3 regions of the Oryzihumus sp. JJN4-3R genome follow, and region 3 is predicted to be linked to each of the others. Evidence: riboswitches for the same ligand, from Rfam matches in the RefSeq annotation. Region 3 holds a riboswitch; each other region holds the start of a gene.
What was found. A riboswitch is a leader RNA that binds a small molecule or an ion and turns the genes downstream of it on or off. The one in region 3 is predicted to bind cyclic di-AMP.
Positions count from the first base shown of each region.

Region 1: linked by a shared signal. The riboswitch ahead of AC3ANM_RS17510 (C40 family peptidase) and the one ahead of AC3ANM_RS14130 (C40 family peptidase) in region 3 are both predicted to bind cyclic di-AMP.
Region 2: linked by a shared signal. The riboswitch ahead of AC3ANM_RS12320 (C40 family peptidase) and the one ahead of AC3ANM_RS14130 (C40 family peptidase) in region 3 are both predicted to bind cyclic di-AMP.

Region 1 covers NZ_CM173229.1:3,675,000-3,680,908, reverse strand. The annotation lists gene AC3ANM_RS17535 (ABC1 kinase family protein) at 1-1,360, shown strand, start outside; gene AC3ANM_RS17530 (hypothetical protein) at 1,402-2,076, shown strand; gene AC3ANM_RS17525 (copper resistance CopC family protein) at 2,161-2,754, shown strand; tRNA gene AC3ANM_RS17520 (tRNA-Lys) at 2,818-2,893, shown strand; tRNA gene AC3ANM_RS17515 (tRNA-Lys) at 3,041-3,116, shown strand; cyclic di-AMP (ydaO/yuaA leader) riboswitch at 3,417-3,571, shown strand; gene AC3ANM_RS17510 (C40 family peptidase) at 3,575-4,042, shown strand; gene AC3ANM_RS17505 (Hpt domain-containing protein) at 4,084-4,449, opposite strand; gene AC3ANM_RS17500 (response regulator) at 4,446-4,820, opposite strand; gene AC3ANM_RS17495 (ATP-binding protein) at 4,817-5,909, opposite strand, start outside.
Region 2 covers NZ_CM173229.1:2,604,004-2,609,912, reverse strand. The annotation lists gene AC3ANM_RS12345 (hypothetical protein) at 1-228, shown strand, start outside; gene AC3ANM_RS12340 (VOC family protein) at 388-834, opposite strand; gene AC3ANM_RS12335 (DUF4760 domain-containing protein) at 1,006-1,341, shown strand; gene AC3ANM_RS12330 (nitroreductase family deazaflavin-dependent oxidoreductase) at 1,382-1,822, shown strand; gene AC3ANM_RS12325 (GNAT family N-acetyltransferase) at 1,906-2,499, opposite strand; gene AC3ANM_RS12320 (C40 family peptidase) at 2,707-3,465, opposite strand; cyclic di-AMP (ydaO/yuaA leader) riboswitch at 3,469-3,650, opposite strand; gene AC3ANM_RS12315 (class I SAM-dependent methyltransferase) at 3,794-4,567, opposite strand; gene AC3ANM_RS12310 (DinB family protein) at 4,710-5,216, shown strand; gene AC3ANM_RS12305 (YtxH domain-containing protein) at 5,333-5,650, shown strand; gene AC3ANM_RS12300 (hypothetical protein) at 5,868-5,909, shown strand, end outside.
Region 3 covers NZ_CM173229.1:2,949,316-2,955,224, reverse strand. The annotation lists gene AC3ANM_RS14150 (TetR/AcrR family transcriptional regulator) at 1-119, opposite strand, end outside; gene AC3ANM_RS14145 (MFS transporter) at 271-1,737, shown strand; gene AC3ANM_RS14140 (pirin family protein) at 1,819-2,586, opposite strand; gene AC3ANM_RS14135 (DsbA family oxidoreductase) at 2,688-3,395, opposite strand; gene AC3ANM_RS14130 (C40 family peptidase) at 3,486-4,199, opposite strand; cyclic di-AMP (ydaO/yuaA leader) riboswitch at 4,204-4,381, opposite strand; gene AC3ANM_RS14125 (iron-dependent transcriptional repressor DtxR) at 4,627-5,322, opposite strand; gene AC3ANM_RS14120 (cryptochrome/photolyase family protein) at 5,342-5,909, shown strand, end outside.

The sequences.
Region 1 (5,909 bases), 730 kb from region 3:
GGTCATCACCGACGAGCTCGGCGTCTCGCTGCGGCACGGGTTCGCCTCCTTCGACGAGCGCCCCCTGGCCGCGGCCTCGCTCGGGCAGGTGCACCGGGCCGAGCTGCCCAGCGGCCGCCAGGTCGTCGTGAAGGTGCAGCGCCCGGGCGTGCGCGAGGTGGTGCGCGACGACATGGCCGCCCTGGGCGAGCTCGCGGAGTTCGCCGACGCCCACACCGAGCTCGGCCGCCGCTACGGCTTCAGCGAGCTGCTCGAGCAGTTCCGGCGATCCCTCGCGGGCGAGCTGGACTACCAGCGCGAGGCGGCGAACCTGAGCCGGATGGCGGAGCTGACGGCGCCGTTCCCGCACCTGGTGGTACCGGCCCCGGTGGGCGACTACACCAGCCGCAGCGTCCTGACGATGGACTTCGTCCCGGGTCGCAAGGTCACCGACATCGGCCCGCTCGGCCGGCTCGACCTGGACGGTCGGGGGCTGGTCGAGGAGCTGTTCCGGGCCTACCTGCAGATGATCCTCGTCGACGGGTTCCTCCACGCCGACCCCCACCCGGGCAACGTCCTGCTCACCCCGGACCACCGCCTCGCCCTGATCGACCTCGGCATGGTCGCCACGGTGCCGCCGCGGGTGCAGGACAAGCTGGTCAAGCTGCTGCTGGCCGTCAGCGACGGCAACGGCGACGACGCCGCCTCCGTCCTGGCCGCGATGGGCCGCAAGGACGAGCGCTTCGACGCCGCCGCGTTCACCGAGCACGTCTCCGAGCTGGTTACCCGCACCGTCGCCCGGGGCAGCGACCTCGAGGCCGGCGGCGTCCTCGTCGAGCTGAGCCGGCTGTCCGGCACCCACGGGCTGCGGCCGCCGCCGGAGATGGCGATGGTCGGCAAGGCGCTGCTCAACCTCGACCAGGTGACGCTGCACCTCGACCCGGACTTCGACCCCGCCTCCGCGATCCGGGACAGCGCGACCGAGATCCTCCAGAGCGGGATGAAGCCGTCGCTGAGCGGCGCCATGGCCGCGGCGATGGAGGCCCGCGACTTCGCCACGCAGTTCCCCGGGCGCGCCAACAAGGTCATGGACGCCCTCGCCGAGGGCAGCTTCACCGTCAAGGTCGACGCGATCGACGAGGTGCAGTTCCTCCACGTCATGCAGCGCCTCGCCAACCGGGTCACCGCCGGGGTCATCGTCGCGGCGCTCTTCGTCGGGGCGGCGCTGATGATGCTCGTGCCGACCCGGTCGCGGATCCTGGGCTACCCCTCGATCGCCATGGTCTGCTTCAGTCTCGCGGGCATCGCCGCGGCGGTGCTTCTCACCCTGATCCTGCTCACCGATCGACGTATCGCCCGCCGCTCCAAGGCGGACCGTTAGGCCGAACGGCGACCCCGCTCGCGTCTGCGAGCATGGAGGGGATGTATGCCGGTCCGCTGCGCCAGGTGCGCGCCCTCACCGTGGGTGGGGCGTGCGTGGGGCTGTCCCTGACGGGGCACGTGGTCGCCGGTGGTGGCGGGGGCGGGGGCGAGCACCTCGCCCCGGCCGGTCTGGCCGGCCTCGGCGCGCTGGCGACCGTGATGTGCCTCATCCTGGGCGCCGCGAGCCGGCGCCGGTGGACCTTCGGGCGTGCCGTCATCGCCCTGGGCCTGACCCAGGTGGTGCTGCACAGTGCCTTCACCTGGCTGCTCGGCGGCGGCCACGCCATGGCCGGGTCGGGCGCGGCCGACTCCGGCCTGACCGGGTCCGCCATGGCTGGCATGGGTGGGCCGGGCATGGCCACCGCGCCGGCCCCGGGGCCGCCGGGGCTGGCCATGACCCTCGGCCACACGGTCGCCGCCCTGCTGGTGGCGGCCCTGGTCGCCTGGATGGACGGCTCGCTGCACACCCGCTCGGCGCTCGAGGGAGCGCGAGGGGTGGCCGGGGCGGCCCTGGCCCCGTGGCGCCTGGCCCGCCGGACGGGCGACGCCCGCCTGCACCTGCCCCACTCCGCGGCTGCGGCGGCCAGCCGGGCCCGGTGGCCGCGACCGCGCATACTCACCGATCGTCTTGTCCTGCAGGGCCTTTCGCGACGAGGGCCACCGGCCGCGGCCTGACCTCGTCTCCCCTCCCGCTCCACCCGGGTCGGTGCACCGACCTCGTTCGGTCCCCACCCGGGCGCCCACGAAAGGCACCCCTGAATGTCCACCTCCCCCCGGCTGCGCTCCCTCCTGGGCGCAGCCGTGGCCACCCTCGTCGGGGGCGGCCTCCTGGTCGCCGGCGCTGCACCGGCCTCCGCCCACGCGACGCTCGTCTCGGTCTCCCCCCGCGACGGCGCGACGCTGACCAGCGCACCGCGCGAGGTCGAGCTCGTCTTCGACGAGCCCGTCTCGCAGCGCTTCACCTCCGTCGTCATCACCGGTCCGGACGGGGCCGACGTGACCGGGGGCCCGGCGCGCGTCCAGGGCAGCCACGTGTCCGCCCCGCTGACCCCGGGCCTGGGGTCCGGGGAGTACCGCGTCGCCTTCCGCGTGGTGAGCGACGACGGTCACCCGGTCCTCGGGCAGTCCCGCTTCACCCTGCGCCTGGCCGCGGAGCCGTCACCGACGACTGGCGGCGGCTCACCGGCAGCGTCACGGACGGCGGCCGCGACGGCGCCGGCCGGAGCCCCGACCTCGCTCGCGGGCGAGGGCGGCGAGCCCTGGCTGACGGCGCACCTTCCGGTCCTCTCCGGGGCGTTGCTGCTGCTCGTCGTGGGGGCCGGCGCGCTGCTCTGGGACCGTCGCCGGGGGTGACCCGACGGCGGCGGGACCCGGATTTCGTCGTTGGACCCACCTGCTGATAACTTCTTCCTCGTTGCGCCGTTAGCTCAATTGGCAGAGCAGCTGACTCTTAATCAGCGGGTTCGGGGTTCGAGTCCCTGACGGCGCACCAGGAACGACCAGGCGGCCTCCTCCTTCGGGACGGGGTCGCTTTGTCGTTGTGCGACAACGGCGTTCGCATCAGGCCCGGCGGCCGCGAGACCGCTGCTGACCTCACGTTTCGCCGTCGAGGCACAGTTCCTGATACCTTCCTCCCCGCGCGCCGTTAGCTCAATTGGCAGAGCAGCTGACTCTTAATCAGCGGGTTCGGGGTTCGAGTCCCTGACGGCGCACCAGACGACACACAGGCGGCCTCATCCTCCGGGACGGGGCCGCTTCTCGTTTTCGGGTACTCCCCCTTCGGCGCCGACCGGTGACTAGTCAACAGGTAGTCCTTTCGGGTCATTTGCCCCCGAGAGCGTCCGGTGCGTCCCATTCGTGCACTTACCGTCGAAGACGCCTCAGGGACCACGCCCAGCCAGGGAGCGTCCTGCCGGGACCGCGACGACGCTCTCCCGGGCCGAGGCCCAAGACCCCCACCAGAACGGGTGGGGCGGTCCGAGCGGTCGCCGAGTCCTGTCACCCGCCGGATAACACAGTCGAGTCCACTGCAGTCTGTGACAGGAGCGGAAGACCCAAGCACGACGAGACGCGACGCGTCTCTTGGGGTCAAGCCAGCCACGGCTGGCCGGGCAACTTTCGGCGCCCGAACCCGACAGGTCATCTTTCGCAGGCGGTTCCGAAGGAATCCCCCATGCTCCACCCTCGTCTCTCCCGCCTCGCCCTGTCCGCAGCCCTGTCCGTGATGCTCGCGGGCGCCGGCACGGTGGCCACCACCGTCATCGGCACCCCGGAGTCCGCCTCAGCCGCGACGCTCGCGTACCGCGCCGAGCAGCAGGCCGCCTCCCGCAAGGGCGCCCCCTACGTCTGGGGCGCCGCCGGTCCACGCAAGTTCGACTGCTCGGGCCTGACCATGTGGTCCTACGCCCGCGTCGGCAAGCGCCTTCCGCGCACCACCACCCAGCAGTACCGCGCCGCCCTGCACGTCAGCCGCTCGCAGGCCCGCGTCGGCGACCTGGTCTTCTTCCACAACAGGAGCGGGATCTACCACGTGGCCATCTACGCCGGCCGCAACATGATCTGGCACGCCCCCAAGCCCGGTCGGCGGGTCAGCCTCGTGCCGATCTGGACCAGCTCGGTCTACTTCGGCCGCGTCCGCTGAGGCGAGCACCCGGCATACCCACCACGGGTATGCCGGGCGGCTCAGCCCGTGGTCAGCTCAGTACGCAGGAGCGCGACCAGCGACTGCGCCTCCGGCGCACGCTCGGGACCCGGCCCGGGTGGGGCGAACAGGCGCTCCAGCTCCCGGGCACGCTCCGACGCGACGGGCAGGCCGAAGGTGCCGGCGGACCCGGCGATCTTGTGCGCCTGGAACGCCGCCCGCTCCCGCTGGGCCTCCTGCAGGGCGCCCTCGACGAGGGCCTCGACGGCCGTCTCGATCTCGGGCAGCTTGGCCAGGTTGTTGGCCTGCGCACGGCGCTTGAGGTCCTCCCAGCCGGACCCCAGCCCGGTGGCCTCCGCGTCGGTCAACGACGACTCGTCCACGTCCCCGCCTTCCTGCGCGGTCATGACGTCCACCCGACGAGCCCGGCGACCTGGCCGGCGAGCTGCATCGGGTCGAACGGCTTGGCGAGGACCCCGGCCACCGGAAGGCTGGCCCACTGGCGCTGCTCGGACTGCTGCACCTTGGCGGTGAGCAGCACGATCGGGATGTCACGGGTCTGCGGGTCCGCAGCCAGCAGGTGACAGGCCGTGGGGCCGTCCATCTCCGGCATCATCACGTCCATCACGATCGCGTCGGGCTGCTCGGCCCGGGCCGTGGCCACCGCCTCGGCCCCGCTGCCGGCGGTGATCACCGTCCAGCCGGCCACGGCCTCCAGGGCCATCTGGGCGACCTCCAGGATGATCTCGTCGTCGTCGACGACCAGCACGCGCCTCATGCCGGCGCCCCCTCACCGTCGATGTCCTGCCCCACGGCCGGGCCGGGCCGACCGTCGGACCCCTGACCACCGCCGGCGGCACCGAGCACCTCCCGGACCCTGCCGGAGTGGTGCGGCGCGGAGCGGTCCCTGCCGCCCCGGCTGACGCCGAGCGGCCCGGTCGGCAGGGTGAAGGAGAACGTGGACCCGGCGCCCGGACCGGCGCTGGTGGCCCAGATGTCGCCGCCGTGCTGCTCGACGATGCCGCGGCAGATGGCCAGGCCGAGACCGGTGCCGCCCTTGCTGCGGGTGTCGGAGGCGTCGACCTGCTGGAAGCGGTTGAAGATCGCCTCGAGCTGGTCGGCCGGGATCCCCGGCCCCTCGTCGCTGATGTCGAACCGGACCTGCCACTCCCCCGGGACGACGTTGAGCTGCACCAATGACCCGGCCGGGGAGAACTTCACGGCGTTGCCGAGAAGGTTCGTGAGCGTCTGGACGATCCGGTCGCTGTCCGCCCACACCGATCCGGACACCGCCCCGATCTCGATCCGCACCCCGGCGGCGTGGGCCAGCAGGGCGGTCTCCTCGACCGCGGTCGCCACCAGCCGCAGCACGCCGACCTGCTCGCGGCGCAGCCGCAGCTTGCCGGCGGCCATGCGCTCGACGTCGAGGATGTCGTTGATGAGCCGGATCAGGCGGTCGCTGCTGTCGGTGGCGACCTCGACCATCCGCTGCGCGCGCGCCGGCAGCTCGCCCGCCGCCCCACCCGAGAGCAGGCCCAGGGCCCCGCGGATAGAGGTCAGAGGGGTGCGCAGCTCGTGGCTGACCACCGAGATGAACTCATCCTTCATCGTGTCGACCGCGCGCCGCTCGCTGACGTCGCGGAAGATGACCACCGACCCGACGACGGCGCCGTCCTGCACGATCGGCGCCGCGATGCGCTCGGAGTCGAAGACCCTCCCGTCGGCCCGCACGTGCCGGCCGGCGACCATCCGGGCACCGCCCGCGAGGTCGTCGGCGCCGGAGGCCGGCGCGGTGCCGTCCTGGTCCTCGGTGCGGATCACCTCCCCGACCTGCCGGCCGAGGATGGCCTCGCGCGGCAGGCCGACC
Region 2 (5,909 bases), 350 kb from region 3:
GACCGCACCCACACCACCTCCGCGGAGACGTCGAAGCACCCGGCCCCGTCCACCCCTACCTCGGACCCGGCCCCCACCACGGACCCGATCCCCACCTCCGACCCGGCCTCCCCAGCGGCCGGCACGACCATCCCCATCCACCCCGCCCCCGGGCACCGCAGCTCCACCGCCCCGGACCCCACCGCCCTCACCCACCCAGACCTCCCCGCCCCCTCGCCGGGGCGGTGACCAGATCCCGACCGGCACCCCTCTGCCGGTCGGTCCACCTCACGGTGGCACCGCCACCCCGCCCGCCCTTCTTGGGGCAGTGGTGCCACCGTGACGCGGCGAACCCGGGACCAGCCCCTGCCGGTCCCGGGTTCTGTCGTCCAGGGGCGGTCGCGGACGTCAGGGCAGCTGCGGGCGCCCGTCCTCGCTGATTGGCCAGTCGGGGTTGTGGGCCACCTCCCAGACGTGGCCGTCGAGGTCCTTGAAGTAGCCGATGTATCCGCCCCAGTCGGCCCGGTGCCCGGCCTTGACCAGCGTGCCGCCGGCCGCCACGGCCGCCTCGAGGGCGGAGTCCACCTGCCCCTCGTCGTCGCAGTTGACCGCGGTCGTCACGCCACGGAACATCCCGGGCGGGGCCTGCTGGAGGCCGGTGTCGGCGGCCAGTGCGGACGCGGCATACAGCGCGAGCAGGCCCCCGGAGGTGCGGAAGAAGCTGACCTCACCCTCGACGGAGGCGGGCGAGAGCGGCCAGCCCAGGGCGAGGTAGAACTCCGTGGCGCGGGCGACGTCGTCGACGCCGAGGGTGATCAGGGAGACGCGAGCGGGTGCAGACGGTGTCGCGGTCATGGCCGGCATGCTGGCACCGCCCACCGACATCGCCGCGAAATCGTGACGAACCTGACATGACGAACGGCCTGTGGACGCAGGACAGATGGCCGATGCCGGCCCGCGCCCGCACGCGACAGGCTGTCCTCATCGGCCCGGCACCGTGCCGGCCGTCGAAGGGAGTGCCCGGTCATGTCCGCCCACGATGACGCCGCGCTGCTGATCCAGATCGCCCAGTGGGGCAGCCAGATCGGCCTGCAGGACGCGACCAAGGCGATCTTCGCCGACGACTTCGACCCCGAGGCCGTATCGCCGAGGGACGACGCGGTGGCGACGATCCTGTCCTTCGGCGAGACGGTGGGCACCCTGACCAAGCGATCCCTCATCGACACCGACCTGGTCCTGGACTGGCTCTGGGTCTCCGGGCTCTGGAGGCGGGTTGCGCCCGCCGCACTGAAGGCCCGCGAGCAGTACGGCGTCCCCGAGCTCTACGAGAACTTCGAGGCGCTCGCCAAGCAGCAGGACTGAGCCGGAGACATAAACAGCCGGTATGCCGTGTTGTCAGGGTATGCCTCTTTCCGGTGAGTACCAGCCCAGCCCCGAGCAGTGGGTCCGCGACCAGGTCGAGCTCTACGAGGGCTCCGGCGGGACCGAGGGCACGACCCTGCGCGGCATGCCCGTCGTCATCCTGAGCACGCTCGGCGCCAAGTCGGGCAAGCTGCGCAAGATCCCGCTGATGCGGGTCGAGCACGACGGCGCCTACGCCGCCGTGGCCTCGCTCGGTGGCGCCCCGAAGCACCCCGTCTGGTACTTCAACATGCTGGCCAACCCGGTCGTCGAGCTGCAGGACGGCCCGGTCAAGCAGGACATGAAGGCCCGCGAGGTGACAGGCGAGGAGAAGGCCGCTTGGTGGGAGCGCGCCGTCGCCGCCTTCCCGGACTACGCCGACTACCAGCGGCGCACCGACCGCGAGATCCCCGTCTTCGTCCTGGAGCCGGTCAGCAGCTGACCTCGGCTGCCACCGCCCGAGGCGGCGGCACGGCATACGTCCCCCTGCCGGTATGTCCGGGGGAGGGCCGGGTGGAGGCGCGCTCAGGGGCGCGGGGCGCGGCGCATCACCCAGACGTGGGGCGCGCCACCCGGCGGGTCGACCTCGGCGGTGGTGACGAAGCCGTGCTGCTCGTAGAAGCGCACGTTGTCCTCGGTCGAGGTCTCCAGCGCCGCCGCCGTGCCGTCGCGGTCGCAGCGCTGCAACACCGGCGTGAGCACGGCCGACCCGAGCCCGCGCCCCCGCGCGCCCGGCGCCGTCCCCACGGTCGCGAGGTACCACCGCGGCTCGTCGGCGTGGCGCGCAGCGACCGCCTCGTCGGCGGCGGCCACCAGAACAGCCCGTTCGCCGAGCAGGCGCGGAGCATCCTCCGAGAGCCCCCGGGCCAGCTCCTCGGGCAGCTCGGGGCACCCGGGAGCCAGCCAGGCCGCGGCGCTGGTGCCGTCCACAGCCATCCACACCTGGCCGAGGTGGCTGACCGTGGCGCCGAGGTACAGCGCGAAGGAGTCGCGCAGCCGCTGCGACCGCCCTGCCCGAGGGAAGGCCCAGTCCGTCCAGACGTAGCCGTCGAGCGCCTCGGCGAGCAGCCCCGCCAGCGCCGGGACGTCGGCCGCGGTGGCCAGCCGGACCTGGCTCACGGGCCCACCTGACCGGGGACACGGAACACCCGGCCGACCACGGTGAGGACCTCGGGCGCTCCGCGGGAGCGGAGGACGACAGCACGCATGGGCCGGAGACTACGGCGGCGACCCCACGGCATACCGGGGCTTTTGCGTCCCGGGACGGCGAACGGCCCGAATCCGACTGCAGGGGAAGCGGATCCGGGCCGTTCAGCGCATCAAGGGTCAGGGGCGACCGTAGGTCACCGCCGTGGTCCAGATGGCGCGCTTGGAGACGACCGCACCGGAGTGCGGGGCGTCCCACATCATGCCGCCGCCGGCGTAGATGCCGACGTGGTAGGCCGGGGAGCCGAAGAAGACCAGGTCACCGGGCTGCGGGGTGCTGACCCGGGTCACCGCCAGCCGCTGCTCCTCGGCGGTCCGCGGCAGCGAGACACCGATCTTGTTGAAGACGTACTGCGTGAAGCCGGAGCAGTCGAAGCCCGAGGGCGTCGTGCCGCCCCACACGTACGGCACACCGGCGTACTGCGCCGCGACGGCGAGGACGCTGGTGGCCGGCGCGGGGACGCTGACCGACAGGGCGGGACGGGTGGTGGACCGGCTGATCGTCGGGGTCGACGCCCGCTGGACCGGAGCCGCGTTGACGGGGGCCGGAGCGGGCGCCGGAGCGGGCTTCGGCTTCGGGGCGACGACGGGCTTCGGCGCGATGCTCTTGAAGCCCACCTCCCCGAAGCTCGGGGTGACGACCGACGGTGCCGTGGCCGGCGCGGCGACCGCGACGGTGCTGGGCGCCGCGGACGGCTCGATCACCGGCGCCTGCGCGGTGGTCTGTGCCGCCGAGGCGGGCACAGCGAGCGAGGCGACGATGCCGCCGGAAACGGCCAGGACGGCCGACGCGCGGCCGGCGTTCTGGCCGAGCACGGCGGAGACGGGGTTGCTGGGAGAGGACTGGGCGCGATGGCGCCCGGAATGGGGCTGGGACACGACGAACACACCTCCGGACGCCTGCGAGGTGAGCTGTCGGGTTCGGGTGGGAGAGAGATCACCCGGTCCGGGTCTGCCGATGACGAGGCCAGCGGCGGGCACGGACTTCACCCCAAGGAGTGCCGAGGCACCCCGGAAGGTGGGTCCCCCGCTCCTGCCGTACGGGTTTACAGGGGTGCCTCGCACCGGTGGCAGGATTCGGCGGGCCGGCGAGAGGGCTCCTTGCAGGGGGTCAAAGAGCGCGCAAACCGTATCGAACCGCCCAGTGAATTGTCACGCCGAGGTCACGAATGGGCACACCAATGACCAAGGTCCCTAGCGCTGGGCGTCAGCGTGGCACTCGCGCGATGTGCACGTCGGCGCCCCGGTGCAGCTCGATGCCGCCCTCGTCGTACATGCGCCACAGCTCGTCCAGGCACCGCCGCTCGAGCTCGGACTGGTCGGCGGCGGCCAGCGACCGGAACCACCCGACGAACCCGTGCGACATCTGGAACTCCCACATGACCCGCGGCGAGGGGACCGGCAGGCGCACCTCCAGGCTGCCCACCCACGGGTCGACCAGGCCGGAGGCGCCCACCAGCGCATCCACGTCGATCGGCCGGGCCACCTGGACGGCCCCGCGCGCCGGGTGGAAGTCCCGCGCGACCTCGTAGAACCGGGACCACCGGCCGCCGTCGTCGACCGGCCCGGGCACGGTGACGACCACCTGCCCCCCAGGGCGCACCACCCGCGCCATCTCGGCGAGCACCTGGGCGGGATCGTCGACGCAGTGCAGCAGGAACGCGGCCACGGCCACGTCGACGCTGTCGTCGGGCAGCGCGAGCGCATGGGCGTCCATGAGCCGCACCTCCATCTCGGGGTCGGCCTTGCGCAGCCGGTCGACCATGCCGGTCGAGGCGTCGACCGCGACGACGTGCCAGCCCCGGGAGGCGGCGGCCAGCGCGACGGCGCCACGCCCCGCCCCCACGTCGAGCAGCTCGGCGCCCTCGGCGTCGTCGATCAGCTCGAGCACCTGCTCGCCGAAGCGGGAGAACATCGGCAGCACCTGGTCGTAGTCCTCGGCGAGCTCGTCGAACATGGGCACCGAGTCCAGACGCGTCATGGGCAGGACCGTGCCACCCTCGGGGGAACGGTGCAAAACGGACGCAACCCCACGGCATACAAAGCCGGTATGCGCGGGAGCGCGCCACGGGCACCCCGAGCGCCGATGGTCCGTGTCGGCGGCCGGCGCTAGCGTCCGGACCATGACCCGACCCGGGCCGCTCACCGGCGGCGAGAAGGACACCCTTCGCACCAGCCTCGACCGGCACCGCGACGCGGTGCTGTGGAAGCTCGAGGGGCTCGACCACGAGCAGCTGTGCCGACCGATGGCCCCGTCCGGCACCTCCCTGCTCGGCCTGGTCAAGCACCTCGCGGCCGTGGAGTACGGCTGGTTCTGCGAGACCTTCGGCCGGCCGGCCGAGCTGCTGCCGTCGATCCGGCTCGACGAGGACCCCGAGTCCGACATGCGGGTCAGCGAGCAGGAGTCGACCGCCGACATCGTCGACTACTACCGGCGGGCCCGGGCGGCGGCCGACGCCGTGATCACCGAGCTCGACGTGGAGGCCACCGGGACCGCGTGGTCCGGCGAGACCGTGTCGCTGCGGTGGGTGCTGGTGCACATGGTCGAGGAGACCGCCCGCCACGCCGGCCACCTGGACATCGTGCGCGAGCTCATCGACGGCGCGACCGGGGACCACCGACCGGCCTGAAGGTGCGTCGCCAACCGCCGTGGCGCGGTCGCGCGGCGCCCACCCTCCGGACCCAAGGTGTTTGCATCGCGCTCGATCGGGCACGGTGGGGGGTACGACGACAGGGAGGAACCCCCATGAAGGCCAAGGCAGCGCTGCTCGTCGGTGCAGCAGTCGGATACGTGCTCGGCGCCAAGGCCGGGCGCCAGCGCTATGAGTCGCTCAAGGCGAAGGGCCAGGAGCTCTGGCAGCACCCGAAGGTGCAGGAGCAGGTCGGTCACGCCCAGGAGATCGCCCGGGAGAAGGCCCCGGACGTGCAGCAGAAGCTGAGTGAGGCGACAGCGAAGGTCACGGCGGTCGTCAGCGAGAAGCTGGGCAGCAACGAGGAGCCCGACGCCCCGCTGGACCTGCGTTCCGCCCCCGGAGCCACGGGTGGGGCGCACCGCTCCGCCTGACCGACTCCCCTTCCCGGAGCCCCGGCCCGCCTGACGGCGGCCGGGGCTCCGGCGCGTCTGTCCTGCCTGCGCCATTCGGACGAGGCGCCGCCGTTGCAGGGCCGAGAACCTAGGTCACCTTGAGTTCGTGGCTCCGGCCGTCGACCGGCCCCACGACCCATGCGGCGTCACCGCTCCGGGAGCCCGCAGGGGGCCTCGGTCCGTCCTGGGAGGCGATGTGAACACTGCAGCAAAGACCACGGCAGCACTGGCGGGCGGG
Region 3 (5,909 bases):
ACCTCGTCCAGCGACGTCTCGACGCCCCGCTCGGCGAACAGCGTCGTCGCCGCCTCCAGGAGCCGCGCCCGGTTGCGGGCGGCATCGGCACGCAGCGCCTTGCCCTCGTCAGGGGACAACCCGAGTCACCACCTTGCAGAAACGGAGGCAGCCTCCGTATAGTCTTCTCTAAGCGGAGGAAGTCTCCGCTTCTCTGTCGGTCACGACGCGGAGGGCTCCTCCGCTTTCGTCACCATGATAGCCCCGCCCGCCGGGAAGGACCTCCTGATCATGAGCTCCCGCTCCGCAACCCCCACCCGGACCTGGCTCCCGCTGGCCGTCGTCCTCACCACCCAGATGATGATCGTCCTGGACTCGGCGATCGTGAACATCGCGCTCCCGGACATGCAGCAGGCGCTGCACATCCAGCCCGCCGACCTCTCGTGGGTCGTCAACGCCTACACCCTCGCCTTCGGCGGCCTGCTCCTGCTCGGCGCCCGCGCCGGCGACCTGTTCGGGCGCCGCACCGTCTTCGCCGTGGGCATGGCCCTGTTCACCGTGGCCTCCCTGCTCGGCGGCTTTGCCGACGTGGGCGCCCACCTGTTCCTCGCCCGCGCCGCGCAGGGCGTCGGCGCGGCCCTCGCCGCCCCGTCGGCCCTGGCGATCCTCATGGGCCTCTACCCCGAGCCGCGCGACCGCACCCGGGCCGTCGGCTACTACACGATCGTCTCCGCGAGCGGTGCCGCCATCGGCCTCATCGCCGGCGGCCTGCTCACCTCCTACGCCTCCTGGCGCTGGGTGATGTTCGTCAACGTGCCGATCGGCCTCGTCGTGCTGGCGCTGTCCCGGGTGCTGCCGACCGCCCGTGGCCGGGCCGGCCGCGTCGACGTCGCCGGGAGCCTGCTGTCCACCGCGGGCATGACCGCCCTGGTCTACGGCTTCATCCGCGCCGCCGCCGACGGCTGGGGCAGCAGCGTGGCCGTCGCCTCGTTCGCGGCCGCTTTGGCCCTGATGGCCGCCTTCGTCCTCGTCGAGCGCAGGCACGAGCACCCGATCATGCCGCTGCACCTGTTCGCCGACCGCGAGCGAGCGAGTGCGTATGTCGCGCGGTTGCTGCTCGTCGCCGGGAGCATGGGCGCGTTCTTCTTCCTCAGCCAGTACTTCCAGCTCGTCCTCGGCTGGTCGCCGGTGCGCACCGGGCTCGCGTTCGTGCCCTTCCCGGTGTCGGTGTTCATCAGCTCCCAGCTGGCCACCCGCGTCCTCGTGCCGCGATTCGGCGCCCGCCCCGTGATGCTGGTCGGGATGGCGATGTCCACCGTGGGCCTGGTCCTGCTGACCCGGCTCGGGGTCGACACCACCTACACCCAGCTGATCGGCTCCATGGTGCTGTTCGCGCTCGGCAACGGCACCTCGTTCGTCCCGCTCACCGACGCCGGCATGGCCCGCGTGGCGACGCACGAGGTCGGCATCGCCTCCGGCCTGGTCAACGTCACCCAGCAGCTCGGCGGAGCCGTGGGCCTGGCGGTGCTCGTCACCGTCTTCGCCACCGCCGGACCGGGGGCGGCCTCCTCCCCTGCGGCCTCGGCCCACGCGAAGTCGCTGTTCGTCCTCGGCGCGGACCGCGGGTTCGGCGTCGCCGCCGCCCTCATCGGGGTGGCCGTGCTGCTGGTCCTGTCCCTGGCGGCCCGCCGCCCGGCCCGGCCCTCCCATGCCGAGGCCGCACTGCCCGACGCGCGTGTGCTGGAGCCTGCGGCCTGACCCCCCCGGGCGGCTGGGCCCGCCGACCCGACCACGCCCCGCCGGGCATCCCGGCGGGGCGTGGTCGTGCACCCGGGGCGGTCAGCCGGCCAGGGTGGCGTGCATCTCCCACACGAGGACCTCGGCCGGCTCGGTGGCGGTCACCCGCTGCCCGCCGGTGGCGGTGAACCGGACGGCGTCCCCGGCGGCCAGGGGCCCGGCCCCCTCGAGGGTGACCGCACCGCGCGGCACGAACAGGTGCAGGAAGGGCGCCTCCGGCAGCTGGACCGACTGACCAGGCTGCAGCCGCGCGGCATACAGCGCGGCGTACTTGTTCCGGATGCGGATGGCGGAGGCGCCGTCGTGCTTGTCCATGCCGGAGGCGACCGGCACCAGCCCGCCGGCCAGCAGCTCGTCCTCGATCTCGAGCTGCTCGTAGCCGGGCTTGATGTTGCTCTCGTCCGGCGGCACCCACATCTGCACGAAGTGCACCGGGTCGCGGTGCGTGGCCCCGCCGAGGCGCCAGGAGTCGTTCTTCTCCGAGTGCAGGATCCCGCTGCCGGCGCTCATCCGCTGGGCCAGTCCGGGGTAGATCACGCCGTTGTGCCCGGTGGAGTCCTGGTGCACCAGCGACCCCTGCAGCACCCAGGTGACGATCTCCATGTCCCGGTGCGGGTGGGTCTCGAACCCGGTGCCGGGGTCGACGACGTCGTCGTTGTTGACCAGCAGCAGCCCGTGATGGGTGTTGGCGCGGTCGTAGTGGTGGCCGAAGGAGAACGAGTGGTGGGAGTCCAGCCAGTCGATGCGCGTCGAGAAGCGGTCCGCCGCGCGGCGCACGTCGACCTGAGGGGTGAGGCCGGGGGTGGTCATACGTGTCCTCCAGGGACTGTGGCAGGGACCGGACCGCTGCAACAACGGGTATGCCGGTCGCGGCATTCCGCGCAGGCGCGTCCCGGCCGGGCATGCCCGCCCTAGCGGTCGGACTCGCGCCAGACCTGGTGGAGCAGCTGCTGGAACACCTCGACCGGCTGGGCGCCGGAGAGGGCCACCGAGCGGTTGGCCACGACGAACGGCACCGTCGTGATGCCGAGATCGCGCGCCTCGGCCTCGTCGGAGCGGACGTCCTTGGCGAAGTCGTCCGAGGCCAGCACGGCGGCCAGGACGTGCTCGTCGAGGCCGGCCTCGGCCCCAAGCCGCTGCAGCGTCGCGACGTCGTCCAGCGCCTTGCCCTCGGCGAAGTGGGCGGCGAAGAGCCGCTCCTTGACCGCCGACTGCAGGGCCGGCCCGCCCTGGGCCATGCCGAGGTGGACCATCCGGTGGGCGTCGAAGGAGCTGGTCCAGATCGCCTTGTCGAAGTCGAGGCGCAGGCCGTCGGCGGCAGCAGCCCGGGCGACCCGGGCGCTCATGGCGCGGCCCGCCTCGGGCCCGCCGCCATACCGCTGCCCGAGGTAGTCGTAGACGCTCACGCCGGCCCCGACCGGGGTGCGGGGGTCCAGCTCGTAGGAGCGGTAGCGGACCTCCACCAGGGCCGGGCGCTCGAAGCCGGCGATGGCCTGCTCGAGCCGGCGCTTGGCGATGTAGCACCAGGGACACACGACGTCGGACCAGACCTCGAGGACGATGCCCGGCGACCGGTCCGTCGCCGAGGGCGTGGCGGCTTCGGTGCTGACGGTGCTCATGACCCCAGTGTCGCAAAGACGCGGCAACGCCGCAGGCCCTGACTCCCGGGAAGGAGCAGGGCCTGCGGCGTCAGAGCCTGGCAGCCTCGATCAGCTGAAGCGGCCGTAGGAGATGTTGGGGTCGTTCCAGATCGGACGCTTCCCGACGACGGAGCCGCTGTGCGGGGAGTCCCACATCATGCCGCCACCGGCGTAGATGCCGACGTGGTGGGCGGGAGCGCCGAAGAAGACCAGGTCGCCCGGCTGCGGGTTGGTCACGCGGGTGGCAGCCACACGCTGCTGCTCGGCCGTGCGCGGCAGCGAGATGCCGATCTTGTTGAAGACGTACTGGGTGAAGCCCGAGCAGTCGAAGCCCGCGGGAGTGGTGCCGCCCCAGAGGTAGGGCGTCCCGGCGTACATCGACGCGATGCCCAGGACGCCGGCGGCCGGCGAAGGCATGTTGATCGCGACGCGCTCGGTGCTGCGGCTGACCGTCTCGACGGCGCGGTGCACCGGGGCGGCCTTCGGGGCGACGGCGTCGAAGCCGACCTCACCGAAGGACGGCGCGACGGGCGCGGCGGCGGTGCTCGGCGCGGAGACGGCGACCGTGCCGGGGGCGTTGGTCGGCGTCGCGGCCTCGGGGTTGTGGGTGGCCGGCGCAGCCGATGCAGGCATGCTGAACGAGGCCACGAGACCACCGGAGACCGCGAGGACCGCGGACGCCTTGGCGGCGGGCTGGCCGGAACGGCCAAGAGCAGACGTCAGGGCATTGGTGGTCGTCTGGCGACCTGCGGCGCGGTGGCGCCCGGCATGGTGCTTCGACACGATGAGCAGACCTCTCCAGTGCCTACGAGGTGAGCTGTCGGGTTCGGGTGGGAGGTATGCACCCGGCCCTGAGGCAGCCAGCCGACCTGGGTCGGTAGCCGCCTGAGGGCTTCACCCCAAGGAGCGTCTCTCGACGCCCCGCAATTGGGTCCCCCGCTCCTGCCATGCGGTTGTGTTCACTGTCCCGGGCGTGACGGCAGGATTAGGCAAGCCACATCGGGAGCTCCCTCCAGGGGGAGAGGAAGCCCTGTCACCGTACACAGACCAAAGGCCCTTGTCACATCGAGGTCACGGGTGTTTCGTGGTTCGTTCCGGCCATCTCCCGTCCGCCCCGCCCGGGCACGACGAATCGCCGCAGATCAGGGCACATCGGACACCCCGAACCGCCACCGAACGGGACGGACCGGACAGGCCTGGTGGGGGCGACTCAGACCGGGGCGGCGAACACGTGGGCCGCGGTGCTCTCCGGCAAGGACACGCCGGCCGCCTCCTCCGCGCCGTCGCGGACGACGATGACCCGCCCCGCCTCGCGGCGGATGCGGACCCGCTTGCCGGGCAGGAGGCCGGCGACGGTCAGCAGGCTCAGCGCCTCGTGGTCGACCTGCACCGGCTCCCCGATCCGGCGCACCGTGACGACGCTCGGCTCGTCGCCGGCGAGCGCCGCGAGGCTGCTGACCCCGAGGCGGAAGTCCTCCCCGGCCTCCTCACCGAGCTCGTCCAGGCCGGGGATCGGGTTGCCGTAGGGGGACTCGCGGTGCTCCCCGATGAGCTGGAGGATCTTGCGCTCGACCCGCTCGCTCATCACGTGCTCCCAGCGGCAGGCCTCGTCATGGACGTACTCCCACTCCAGGCCGATCACGTCGACGAGCAGCCGCTCGGCGAGGCGGTGCTTGCGCATCACCCGGGTGGCGAGGCGCCGCCCCTCCTCGGAGAGCTCGAGGTGACGGTCACCGGCCAGGGACACCAGCCCGTCGCGCTCCATGCGGGCGATGGTCTGGCTCACGGTCGGGCCGGAGTGACCGAGCCGCTCCGCGATGCGGGCACGCAGCGGCGGGATGCCCTCCTCCTCCAGCTCGTAGATCGTCCGGAGGTACATCTCGGTGGTGTCGATCAGGTCGGTCACAGCGCATAGCCTCTCATTCGTGCCCGACACCGTGCTCTGGCTTCGCCGCGACCTGCGCCTCACCGACCTGCCCGCACTGGGGTCGGCCCACCAGGCCGCCGGCGGCGGGGCGGTCCTGCCGCTGTTCGTCCTCGACCCGAGGCTCTGGGACGGGGCCGGCCCCGCCCGTCGCGCGTGGCTGCACGCCTCCCTGCGCGCCCTGCACGCCCGGTATGGCGGTGCGCTCGTCGTGCGCGTCGGTGACCCCGCGCAGGTGGTCCCCGCGGTGACCCGCGAGCTGGGGGCCGGCTCCGTCCACGTGAGCGCCGAGTCGACGCCGTTCGGCCGGCGCCGGGACGAGGCCGTGCGCCGGGCCCTGGCCGACCTGGACTGCCCGCTCGAGGCGACCGGCACGGCATACGCGGTGGGACCGGGCACCATCACGACCGGCGGGGGCACGCCCTACCAGGTCTTCACACCCTTCTCACGCGCGTGGCGCGCGCACGGCTGGCCGCAGCCCGCCCCGGTGCCCAGTGGGCTCCGCTGGGTGCGCCGGGTCGACTGCCAGGACCTCCCGGAGGTCACCGGCGAGGTGCCCGAGCTGCCGG